3 regions of the Marinobacter gudaonensis genome follow, and region 2 is predicted to be linked to each of the others. Evidence: predicted binding sites of a transcription regulator. Region 2 holds the regulator's gene; each other region holds the start of a gene.

Region 1 (4,195 bases), on a different contig from region 2:
CCGTGCACCCGGTTATAGCCCACTTTCAGGGTGCTGATGCCGGTGCGCTCGCGCTCACGGGTCTCCACATCCAGCAAATACTGGCCGGCGTTCTCACTGATGTTGCGCAGCTCGTCCAGCTCCTCATCGAAGCCCTCGCGGATCACGCCACCCTCGCGAATCACCACCGGCGGATTATCGATGATCGCCCGTTCCAGCAGGTCGGCCAGTTCCGGGTATTCTCCGATGGTGGTGGCCAGTTTGACCACGTGGTGGGAGTTGACCGGCTTCAAGGCTTCCTGCAGCTCGGGCAGGGTCTGGAAGGCGTCGCGCAGGCGGGCCAGGTCGCGCGGCCGGGCAGAGCGCAGTGCCACCCGCGCCAATACCCGTTCAATGTCGCCCACGGCTTTCAGCAAATCGTGCACCGGCTCGTAGTGGAACCCGTCCAGCAGGGCGGAAACCGCCTGCTGGCGCTGGCGCACAATCTCCACATCCCGTAACGGCCGGTTCAGCCAGCGCCTCAGTTCCCGGCCACCCATGGCGGTGGCGGTTCGGTCCATCACCCAGGCCAGGGTGTACTGGTGGCCGCCCATCAGATTGGTGTCGATCTCGAGGTTGCGGCGGCTGGCGGCGTCAAGAATTACGGCCTCGTCGCGGCGCTCGCGGGTCAGCTTGCGAATGTGGGGCAGGGCGGTGCGCTGGGTTTCCCGGGCGTATTGCAGCAGGCAGCCGGCGGCACAGACGGCCAGATGCAGGTCTTCACAGCCGAAACCGGTGAGGTCGCGCACCTGGAGCTGCTGGGTAATCACCCGTCGCGCGGTGTCGGATTCGAACAGCCAGGGGCCCTGGCGCCGGATGCCGGTGAAGCCCTCCAGGATCTCCTCGAAGGGGAAATCCTCGCTGATCAGGATTTCCGCCGGCCGCAGCCGCTGAAGCTCACCCTGCAGGGCCTCCAGGTTTTCCAGTTCAGATACCGCAAAACGGCCGCTGGAGATGTCCAGGGAGGCAAAACCGAACTGTTCCCGGTTGTTGAAGATGGCCACCAGCAGGTTGTCGCGGCGGTCTTCCAGGTAAGCGTCGTCGCTCAGGGTACCGGGGGTGACGATACGCACCACCTGGCGCTCGACCGGCCCCTTGCTGGTGGCCGGGTCGCCGATCTGCTCGCAGATGGCGATGGATTGACCTGCCCGAACCAGCCGGGCAATGTAACCCTCAGACGAATGGTAGGGGATGCCTGCCATGGGAATGGGGTTGCCGCCGGACTGCCCCCGGGCGGTGAGCGTTATGTCCATGAGTTCGGCCGCTTTCTTGGCGTCTTCGTAGAACAGCTCATAGAAGTCGCCCATGCGGTAGAACACCAGTTCGTTGGGGTGCTGACCCTTGATCTTCAGGTACTGCTGCATCATTGGCGTGTGCTTGGAAAGATCGGTCTGAGCTGCTGACATGAACGGGTCCGGTTCGCCTGGCTTTGGATGAAGCCGTGAATTGTAAGAAAATAACCGCCGCGATGAAACGAAGGAGGTCATTATGCGGGCCAGCGATCAGGAATTGGAAGGCGCGGGCAACCGCCTGGGCGACCGGCTGCTTGAGACCGGCCGCACGGTGGCCACCGCCGAGAGCTGCACCGGTGGCTGGGTGGCCAAGGTGCTGACCGATCGGGCCGGGTCCTCGGCCTACGTGCTCGGTGGTCTGGTGACTTACAGCAATGACGCCAAGCAGGCACTGCTGGGCGTCACCGGCAAATCCCTGGATGAGCACGGCGCGGTCAGCGAGCCCGTGGTGCGCGAGATGGTGGCCGGCGCCCTGGCCGCCACCGGCGCCAGCGTGGCGGTGGCCATCAGTGGTGTGGCTGGCCCGGGCGGCGGCAGTGCGGAAAAGCCGGTGGGCACGGTCTGGTTTGCCTGGGGCAGCAGTCCCGCCAGCACGGTGGCGGTGGTCAGGCATTTCGAGGGCGACCGGGATCAGGTGCGCCGACAGGCGGTTCTCTTTGCGCTTCAGGGGGTTACTGGCTTTCTGGATGAAGTCTGAGCGTTTTCACCGTTGCAGGGGTTGGTCTCCTTTTCCGGTTATGTTTTAATACTGTTCAAATATACAGGGATTGCCCAGGTTTTTGCTGTACGGCGTCCCGGTTCACGATTCCGCTGTCAGGCTCTGAAGTGAGCTGACAGCCCAGGCGAAAGAGGGTTTGCACTGATGGAAGACAACCGCAAGAAAGCATTGAGCGCAGCACTTGGGCAGATCGAGCGCCAGTTTGGCAAGGGCGCGGTCATGAAAATGGGCGATCAGCCCCGTGAAGCCATTCCTGCGGTGTCCACCGGTTCTCTTGGCCTGGATGTGGCCCTGGGTATTGGCGGGCTTCCCTACGGCCGGATCTGTGAGATCTACGGCCCGGAAAGCTCCGGTAAAACCACATTGACCCTGCAGGTCATCGCCGAGGCCCAGAAGGCGGGCAAAACCTGTGCCTTCGTGGATGCCGAGCACGCGCTTGACCCGGTCTACGCCGAGAAACTGGGCGTGAACGTGGATGAGCTGCTGGTGTCCCAGCCGGATACCGGTGAGCAGGCACTGGAAATTGCCGACATGCTGGTACGCTCAAACGCCGTCGATGTCATCATCGTGGACTCGGTGGCGGCCCTGACCCCGAAAGCGGAAATCGAGGGCGAAATGGGCGACAGCCACGTAGGCCTGCAGGCGCGGCTGATGTCCCAGGCCCTGCGGAAACTGACTGGTAACGTCAAGCACGCCAACTGCCTGATGATCTTCATCAACCAGATCCGGATGAAGATCGGCGTGATGTTCGGCAGCCCGGAAACCACCACCGGCGGTAACGCCCTGAAGTTCTATTCCTCCGTGCGCCTCGATATCCGCCGCATTGGCTCGGTGAAGGAAGGCGACGAAGTGGTCGGCAACGAGACCCGGGTCAAGGTGGTCAAGAACAAGGTATCACCGCCGTTCAAGCAGGCGGAATTCCAGATCATGTACGGCAAGGGCATCTACCACATGGCCGAGGTGCTCGATATGGGCGTCAAGGAAGGTTTTGTGGACAAGTCCGGCGCCTGGTACGCCTACAACGGTGACAAGATCGGCCAGGGCAAGGCAAACGCCTGCAAGTTCCTTGAAGAGAACCTCGACATCGCCAACGAGATCGAAGCCAAGGTTCGTGACAAGCTGATGCCCAAGCCGACCGCCAAAAAAGAGGCGGAAGAGGCGCCGGCGGAAGCCAACGGCGAGCTGCTCTAACATCTCCCGGTGGGCAGGCGGTGCGCTGGCAGGGTGAGATTCCACCCAGACTGCCCATCGCTGGCCCCGCGTCGGCTGTCGCTGTTGCCTCTGTTCACCGAGAACAGAGGCGCTTCAAGCGCCTTTCGGAAATGCCCTGGCTCGGCGCCGATGTCTTCTTCCAATCGCCTGAGATAGTCTGCACCTCCGGCTTGTGCAAGCTGATTCCTGATCCAGTGTCGATGTTGCAGTCGACGGACAAATTTCCGGAATGATCTGAAGTGGATTTGGCGCATGAGTTCGTCCTCCCTGTTGCTGTTTGTCCATACTAGGCTCATGGCTTGCCCGGGTATCGAGTCAGATCCTTGGTTTCATTCCGGTACAGATAGCCAGGATTGCAGGTCTGTACTGCTCGAAATTTGATCATCTGTGCTCTTTGGCCCGGTGGTGGCCGGTTAACGGCAATTCCGAAACCGGAGACTTGTTATGGAAGCGCAAAAAAAGCTGCTGGTGGTTGCCCATGTACCTTCCCCGAACACCCTGAAACTCAGGCAGGCGGTGGTGGACGGCGCTCGCCACGAAGACATTGAAAACGTTGAGGTGCGGGTTCTGGCACCACTGGAGGCTGGGCCGGAGGATGTGATGGCGTGCGATGCCATTATTCTGGGTACCACCGAGAACCTTGGCTACATGAGCGGAGCGCTCAAGGACTTTTTCGATCGGAGCTATTATCCCTGCCTGGAAAAGACCGAGGGCTTGCCGTTTGCCTGTTACATACGCGCTGGTCATGACGGCACCGGTACCCGCAGGGCCATCGAGAGCATCACCACCGGGCTGCGCTGGAAGCGAATTCAGGAGCCACTGATCTGTCGCGGTGACTACCGTGATGAATTTGAAGAGCAGTGCCGGGAGTTGGGATTGTACGTGGCGGCCAGCCTGGACGCCGGGCTGATCTGAGTCGCTGTTTAGTGCGCCTCAGCTCGCGAAGCGGTTATAG
Region 2 (4,195 bases):
TTCAAACGACCGTTTCAAGTGGTCGTTTGTATTTTATTGTGAAACACACATCTGGCGGACTCTTCTTTCCCGGCACCGTACAAGCAGAATTGAGGGCAAGGGCGAAATCTGCTGACAGAAATGGTAAGCTCTGTAGTCAACTTTTTCGGAGTTCATCCGCGTCTGATAGCGCAGGTATCCCATGGCCTCTCAATGGCATTCACTCGTTTCCCAGAAACTGTTTCTGGCCGGCACCTTACTGCGGCAGATTGAGCGCGCAGGTGAGGCTGGCGCCGATGCCGGCACGGAGCAGGCCCTGCAGCGCGAAGCGGCTCTGCAAGGGGCCATTGAGCTTTTGCTAAGGGGCCGCCGGCTTTTGTTGGTGATGATTGCGAGGTTGTATCAGGACAAATCAGGACAACCAGATACGCTCGAAGCACTGGGCGCACTGATCGGGAAGGAGTCCAGCGAGGTCATCCGATTGCGGGAACTTGAGCAGACAACCGGAAGCTGGTGGAACCACCTGGATCAGCTGGAGATGTCGCAGGACCGGCCGCCGGCCACACGGAAAACGGTCAGTGCTGAAAACATCATTGCCATCTCGACCGAGACCGGCCCTGATCGCTCAGTTTCGGCAATGCTCAAAACCCTTGCCGCTATCAAGCAGTTCACCAACGAGCTGGAAGAGCAGCATAGCGAGTGGTAGAGCCAGACCTGCCCCGGACACCACGAATTCAACAACGTAAAGGCTTAATGAATGTCACCGTCGTTTTTTGAAATTGTTCAACTCAGCAATGGCGATTACGCGCTGCGCCGCATTGACGATGATAGTGCGCCGCTGGTGAAGATCTCTTTCTCTGCGGAAGCCCGCGAAATGATGGAAGATCGGGACATGTCGGTTGCCAAGGCCATGATTGCCGCTGGCATCGAGGCGGTTGGCAACGTCACCCACGATATTGACTGGGAGGATGATGAGCTGGATGCGGTTGAAGAGGCCCAGCCCTCCTACACCCTCCACTGAGGCTCAACGCTGCCGGAGCACAACGCCGTGGCTGTTTCCCTTGGCCGATGCCTGCTGGAGCGACTCGAGCGCAGCCCTGCCAAGCTTCCCCGTCCACATTACGACAGCGTGACAGGTGCCCGCGCTCAGGGCTCTCTCTGCCAGCTCCTGGGCCGGGTATTCCGGCGTTGATCGGAGTACCAGCAGCTCGCCGGCTACGATTCCGTGCATTTTCTGCCATTTGCTGACCAGAGCCTGGGGCGGATCGATCCAGGCCAGCCAGCGCTTCTCCTGGTTCAGCTGGGTAAGCATGGGCAGCAGCAACTGGAAATTTTCCACCTGGCCCTGCGGCAGAATGATCTCGGTAACGTTACCAGTGGCCTGAGAACCTGTAACTTCCTCCGACTCCGGGTTCCGCCGGGCACGAATAACCGTGCGTCGCTCGCGAGTGGCATTCGCCGATATGGAACCGGACAGGGCATTCGGCTGGTATGCGAGATTCTGGTTGAAGCTGAGTTGTTCCATAATTCACCCGTTATTCAAATGGTTCTGCCGTTGTCTGAGCCGCTCAGTGCAGATCAGAGCGACGGATAACACCCACGCCGAGCCCTTCGATAAACAGTTCCTGTTCGGCCAGGTCTACTTCAATCGGCGCAAATTCCTCGTTCTCGGCAATCAGGTAGACCTTGGAGCCCTCGCGTCGAAAGCGCTTCACAGTGACTTCGTCACCAACCCGGGCGACCACGATCTGGCCGTTGTGGACATCCTGGGTGCTGTGCACCGCCAACAAATCTCCGTCCAGAATCCCGATATTCTTCATGCTCATGCCGCGAACCCTGAGCAGGTAGTCGGCGGATGGCGAGAAAAACTCGGGCTGTAGCGTGCAGTGATCTTCTATGTGTTCCTGGGCCAGGATCGGGCTACCAGCGGCGACCTGACCGATCACCGGCAACCCCAGATCCTCTTCCGCTTCCGGCAGGCGGATACCGCGACTTGCCCCGGGCACCATCTCGATCGCGCCCTTGCGGGCCAGCGCTCTCAGATGCTCCTCTGCCGCGTTGGCCGACCGGAAGCCAAGTTCCGAAGCAATTTCGGCGCGGGTAGGCGGGTAGCCGGTCTCATCAACGTAACGACGGATAATGTCCAGTACCTGTGACTGTCTTGCTGTGAGCTTCATTGACCTACTCCGCTGGCTAAGGGCCTGATATCTGTCTTGACCGCAGTTGCAATGTCGTTAATAGCCTTTTATCGGCCCTGTTTTTTTATACAGTAATCAGACTATATACAGTGTTTTATCCAGTGTAAAGCGCATCCCGCCAATTTCTTCTCCGCGCTTAACGATCGTGCGCTCAGGTCTATGTTATGGTGAAGCGGTACGAACTCACACCAGGGAGTACCATGACACAGTCCAGAGCCTGCAGGATGCCGGATATTCTGAAAACCCGAGAGGGAGAGGATCGAAGGGTTGGCGTTGAAATTGAGCTGTCGGGTATTGGCTATGACGATCTGGTAGCGCTGTCGGCAGAGCTCCTGAAGGGCATTCCCGAACTCAGATCACGCTACGTGACGAATATTGAAACCGGGCTTGGCGAATTTACCGTCGAGCTGGACTCTGATCCCATCAAGGAACTGGACCTGACCGATGAGCGTCTGCCCGAGTCCATACGCGAGTTTGGTGGGCAGGCGATGGATGTGATCGATGCCGCCGCCGAACGGATTGTGCCACTTGAGATCATCAGCCCTCCGATCCCGTTTTCCAATCTGGGTGTGATCGAGTCCCTGATGGACAGCCTGAGGGACGCCGGCGCTCTGGGTAGCCGGGAAGCCATCTACTTCGCCTTCGGCTTACAGTTGAACCCAGAGCTGCCGGACCTGCAGCCGGCTACCCTCGTTCGGTACTTTCAGGCATTTGCCGGGCTCTACGAGTGGTTGAAACACCGACACCAGCTGGATGTCAGTCGCAAGGTCACCACCTACATCGAGCCATGGCATACCCGCTACACCGAGCTGCTGATGGAAGACGACTACCATCCTGACCTGGCGCAGCTGATGGACGACTACCTGGAATACAATCCAACCCGGAACCGCGCCCTTGATCTGCTGCCCCTGTTTGCGCACCTGGACAGCGATCGCCTCAAACGGCACGTGCAGGATCCACGCATCAAGAGCCGGCCCACACTCCATTACCGCCTGCCCGACTGCGACATCAACAACCCCGAGTGGCACTTTTCTACCGTGTGGAACGACTGGGTGGTGCTTGAGCAACTGGCCAACCGTGCCGACGACCTCGCTGAGCTGCGGGCCCTGTTCCGGGAGCGCAGGAAACTGAGTCTCCACAACCTGACACACAGCTGGCGGGAAACCATCGAGGACTGGCTGAGCAAGAAGGGCTATGTCTGAGCTACGGTTGGCAGAAGAGCCGGACGTTCCCGGCCTGACCATTGGCATCAGCGGTCCCACTCGGAAAAGCCTGGCTCACCGGCTTATCGGCCTGGGGCTTCGTCTGCAGGGAGCGCGGACTTACTACATACGGCCCGGTGCCCGTGTCGATGTTACCCTGCTGGACGGCCTGGTCCTCTCTGGCGGCACCCATGTGCATCCGGAACGCTTTGGGCAGCAACCGCAGGTGAGCGCCCGCTATGACAGAAAGCGGGATGCCACCGACCAGGCGCTCCTGGAGGGCGCAGAGGCCATTGGTATTCCAGTGCTGGGCATCTGCCGCGGGGCCCAGTTCATCAATGTGTTTCGAGGCGGATCGCTGTGCCAGAACGTAACACCGCTGCGAGTAAACACCCGCCACCGGCCTCTGCTTTTGCCGCTGCAAACCGTTCGGGTGGTGACCGCCAGCCGTCTGGAGCAGGCCATGGATTCGCCGGTTATCGGTGCCAATCGGATTCACAGCCAGGCCATCAAGCGGCTTGGCCGGGACCTCCGGGTGACAGCACTGGACAACGATCTGTTCGTCCAGGCATTCGAAAACACCCGGGGCCAGTGGCTTATGGGTGTGCAGTGGCACCCCGAATACCTGCTGTACCACGGCGGGCATCGGCGCATCTTTGCCCAGTTCGTGGCGGCCGCCCGCAAACTTAAACTGGCCCGGCTGGATCCTGATACCGGCGAGGCCTGACAACATTCGCGCCTATAGGAGGCACACAATGGACGTACAGAAACTCAAACGGCGCCTTGGCGTCAGCCTTGCCCTGTTGGCGCCGGCAT
Region 3 (4,195 bases), 740 kb from region 2:
CTCAACAGCTCTCAGGATCGAGAGGGGAATAGTCCGGTTATCTCATGCTCAGTGGTGTGTCGCCTGGCCCTTGGAAAACATTTCCCGGGCGTGGGCGATGGTGTGTTCGGTCATGTCCACGCCGCCCAGCATTCTTGCCACTTCACCGATCCTGCCCTGGTCGTCGAGGATTTCGATTTTGGAGAAGGTGGCATCCCGCTCGGTGAACTTGCTCACAAACAGGTGCTGATGGCACTGGGCCGCCACTTGCGGGAGATGAGTCACGCACAGTACCTGACCGTTGCCTCCGAGGGTTCGCAGCAAACGACCTACCACTTCCGCCGTGCCGCCACCGATACCCACATCCACCTCATCGAACACCAGTGTGGGGGTGGTGGATGTCTGGGCAACCACCACCTGAATGGCCAGGCTGATCCGTGACAGTTCGCCGCCGGAGGCGACCTTGGCCAGCGGACGGGCCGGATGTCCCGGATTCGCGCTGACCAGAAATTCGATGTCTTCGAGACCATGAGGTGCGGGCTCGTTGCCGTTGCTGCGGTTCAGATGAGTGATGAACTGCATGTTGGGCATGCTCAGTTGCGCCAGCTCGGCGGCCACGCGCTGGTCCAGCTCGGCTGCAGCCCCGGCGCGAGCCTCGGACAGCTGCCCAGCCAGCTCATCAAATCGCGTACGGTGCTCGTCCAGCTCCGCTTCCAGCTGCTCCAGGCTGCCTTCTCCGCCATCCAGTTCCGCCAGTTCAGCGCTCAGGCGTTGATGCAGTTCCGGCAGTTCTTCGGGGGTTATGCGGTGCTTGCGTGCCATCTGGTAGATGGCGCTCAGGCGTTCTTCAACTTCCGCCAGGCGAGCAGGGTCGGCCTCGTAATCCTCTACAAAGTGGCGCAGGTTGTCACCGGCTTCGGTGATCTGAATCTGCGCCTCGTTCAGCATCTGGATGGTATCGGCCAGGGCCGGCACTTCCACCGGCAATTGCTCCAGATGATGCAGTGCCTGGCGCACCAGGTCGGCTGCGTTGTTCTCATCTTCGGTGCACAGCAGGGCCGCCTGGTGGCTGCTGTGCAGAACCGTGTCGGCCTGGCTGAGCTGGGCCTGCTCTTGTTCCAGTTGCTCCTGCTCGCCGTCTTCCAGGGCCAGCCGGTCCAGCTCCTCCACCTGATAGCGCAGAAGTTGCAGGCGGGCCTCGGCTTCGTCCGCATTCTGTTGCCGTTCGTTCAGTCGTTGACGGATATGGTGCCAGCGCTTCCAGGCCTCCCGGGTGTCCGCCGCCAGGCCTTCAACTCCGGCAAATTCGTCCAGCAGTTTGCGATGGGTATCCTTGCGCAGAAGAGACTGGTGCTGATGCTGGCTGTGGATATCCATCAGCAGGCCGCCGAGTTCCTTCAGGTGGTTCAGGGGGCAGGGCTGGCCATTGATGTAGGCCCTGGAGCGACCGTCCTTGCTGATCACGCGGCGCAGGATACAGTCGTCTTCGTCGTCCAGTTCGTGCTGTGCCAGCCAGTCGCCGGCTTCCGGTATGGCGGATACATCGAAGGTGGCGGTGATGTCCGCACGCTTGGCACCGTGGCGCACCGCCCCTGCGTCGGCACGCCCGCCCATGGCCAGGCCCAGGGCATCCAGCACGATTGATTTGCCGGCGCCGGTTTCACCGGTCAGTGCGGTCATGCCCTTGCCAAACTGAAGTTCTACCCGCTCGGCGATGGCGTAATTGGAAACCGTTAGTTGGGTCAGCATGCAGATAACCTCCGCGTTTTTCTGAGTCCGGCAAAATACTGTGGATGTATACAGTTGCTGTGAATATATACAGGGTTTTGTCTGTATGCAAATCCCTTCCGGGTATTTTCTTCAGGAATGCAGGCAACAGATGGTTGAAACCTGAGAGCAGGGCCCCATATCCGTTCGCAACGACGTTTTTCAGGCCTGTAATGGCCGAACACACGATTGGCCGGTCGCCCTAGTGCGAACCGCTTGAGAGCAAGCAGGAGTAGTCATGAGCACTGACGAGAATCGCAACGAACATGAAGAGCTGAGCGAAGCCCTTGAGGCCGCGAAAGATGAGGCGCAGGCCTCTGAGAAGGAGGCTTCCGAGGGCGAAACCTCCGAAGCGGATGCCCTGGCGGCTCAGGTTCAGGAATACCAGGAGCAGATGCTGCGGGCTCAGGCCGAGATGCAGAACGTGCGTCGACGGGCGGAAATCGATGTCGAGAAGGCCCACAAGTTTGCCCTGGAGAAGTTCGTTAAGGAATTGTTGCCGGTGGCAGACAGCCTGGAAAAAGCGGTGGAGAGCACCGAAGGCCACGAAAACGCCGGCGAAGTGGTGGCTTCCATCCGTGAGGGCGTGGAGATGACCCTGAACCTGTTCATGTCCAGCCTGAAGAAATTCAATGTTGAGCAGATCAACCCGGTCGGCGAGCCGTTCGATCCGCAGCAGCACGAGGCCATGTCTATGGTGCCGGCGCCCGATGCCGAGCCCAACAGTGTGGTAGCCGTGGTGCAGAAAGGGTATCTGCTCAACGGCCGTGTGGTGCGGCCGGCCATGGTGGTGGTTGCGAAGGCGGAAGATGCGCCAAAAATTGATGAGCAGGCTTGAAAAGCCGATTAAAGCGCCAATATAGCCAGTAAATAGCGACAGCGGAGGCGGCGCCTCCATGAAAGCATTCAGAAGAATTGGAGTGATTCAATGAGCAAGATCATCGGTATCGACCTGGGAACGACCAACTCCTGTGTGGCCATCATGGATGGCGACAAGGTAAAGGTAATCGAGAACGCCGAGGGTGATCGCACCACCCCGTCCATCATCGCGTACACCGACGATGGCGAAACCCTGGTTGGCCAGTCTGCCAAGCGCCAGGCGGTGACCAACCCGAACAACACCCTGTACGCCATCAAGCGTCTGATTGGCCGTCGGTTTGAAGACGACGTGGTCCAGAAGGACATCAAGATGGTGCCCTACAAGATCACCAAGGCCGACAACGGCGATGCCTGGGTTGAGGTGAAAGGCCAGAAGATGGCGCCGCCGCAGGTGTCTGCCGAAGTGCTGAAGAAAATGAAGAAAACCGCCGAGGATTACCTGGGCGAGAAAGTGACCGAAGCGGTGATTACGGTGCCGGCCTACTTCAACGACAGCCAGCGCCAGGCCACCAAGGATGCCGGCAAGATTGCCGGTCTGGAAGTGAAGCGGATCATCAACGAGCCGACTGCCGCTGCCCTGGCCTATGGCCTGGATAAGAAGAGCGGTGACCGCACCGTGGCCGTATACGACCTGGGCGGTGGTACCTTCGACCTGTCCATCATCGAAATTGCCGATGTAGACGGCGAGCACCAGTTTGAGGTTCTGGCCACCAACGGTGACACCTTCCTCGGTGGTGAAGACTTCGACCTGAAGATCATCGAGTACCTGGCGGACCAGTTCAAGAAGGACAGCGGCATCGACCTGCGCGGCGACTCCCTGGCGATGCAGCGTCTGAAGGAAGCCGGCGAGAAGGCCAAGATCGAGCTGTCCAGCAGCCAGCAGACCGACGTGAACCTGCCGTACATCACCGCAGACGCGTCCGGTCCGAAGCACATGAACGTGAAGCTGACCCGTGCCAAGCTGGAATCCCTGGTAGAAGACCTGGTCCAGCGCAGCCTCGAGCCCTGCAAAGTGGCTCTACAGGATGCCGGCATGAAGGCCTCTGAAATCGACGAGGTGATCCTGGTCGGTGGTCAGACCCGCATGCCGCTGGTTCAGGAAAAAGTGAAAGAGTTCTTCGGCAAAGAAGCCCGCAAGGACGTGAACCCGGATGAAGCCGTGGCTATGGGTGCTGCGATTCAGGCCGCGGTTCTGTCTGGCGACGTGAAGGACGTTCTGCTGCTGGACGTAACCCCGCTGACCCTGGGTATCGAAACCATGGGCGGCGTGGCAACACCGCTGATCGAGAAGAACACCACGATTCCGACCAAGAAGTCGCAGACCTTCTCCACAGCGGATGACAACCAGACCGCCGTGACCATCCACGTGGTTCAGGGTGAGCGCAAACAGGCGAACCAGAACAAGTCCCTGGGTCGTTTCGACCTCGCCGACATTCCGCCGGCGCCGCGCGGTGTACCGCAGATCGAAGTTACCTTCGACATTGACGCCAACGGTATCCTGAACGTGTCCGCCAAGGACAAGGCGACCGGCAAGGAGCAGTCCATCGTGATCAAGGCTTCTTCCGGCCTG

What was found. The regulator LexA, encoded in region 2, represses DNA repair genes until DNA is damaged. The targets are predictions, from matches to a motif close to CTGTNTNNNNANACAG.
Region 1: the regulator LexA is predicted to act here: its motif matches at 2,059-2,074, upstream of recA (recombinase RecA).
Region 3: the regulator LexA is predicted to act here: its motif matches at 1,786-1,801, upstream of recN (DNA repair protein RecN).

What each region holds. Positions count from the first base shown of each region.
Region 1 is NZ_FOYV01000003.1:88,114-92,308, forward strand. It holds gene mutS (DNA mismatch repair protein MutS) at 1-1,424, opposite strand, end outside; gene pncC (nicotinamide-nucleotide amidase) at 1,507-2,007, shown strand; gene recA (recombinase RecA) at 2,173-3,219, shown strand; gene BM344_RS15245 (flavodoxin family protein) at 3,685-4,155, shown strand; gene BM344_RS15250 (PilZ domain-containing protein) at 4,174-4,195, opposite strand, start outside.
Region 2 is NZ_FOYV01000001.1:951,635-955,829, forward strand. It holds gene BM344_RS04330 (DUF6586 family protein) at 182-685, shown strand; gene BM344_RS04335 (hypothetical protein) at 737-1,000, shown strand; gene BM344_RS04340 (cell division inhibitor SulA) at 1,004-1,504, opposite strand; gene lexA (transcriptional repressor LexA) at 1,548-2,156, opposite strand; gene BM344_RS04350 (amidoligase family protein) at 2,378-3,379, shown strand; gene BM344_RS04355 (gamma-glutamyl-gamma-aminobutyrate hydrolase family protein) at 3,372-4,106, shown strand; gene BM344_RS04360 (SIMPL domain-containing protein) at 4,135-4,195, shown strand, end outside.
Region 3 is NZ_FOYV01000001.1:1,693,945-1,698,139, reverse strand. It holds gene recN (DNA repair protein RecN) at 49-1,728, opposite strand; gene grpE (nucleotide exchange factor GrpE) at 1,985-2,584, shown strand; gene dnaK (molecular chaperone DnaK) at 2,675-4,195, shown strand, end outside.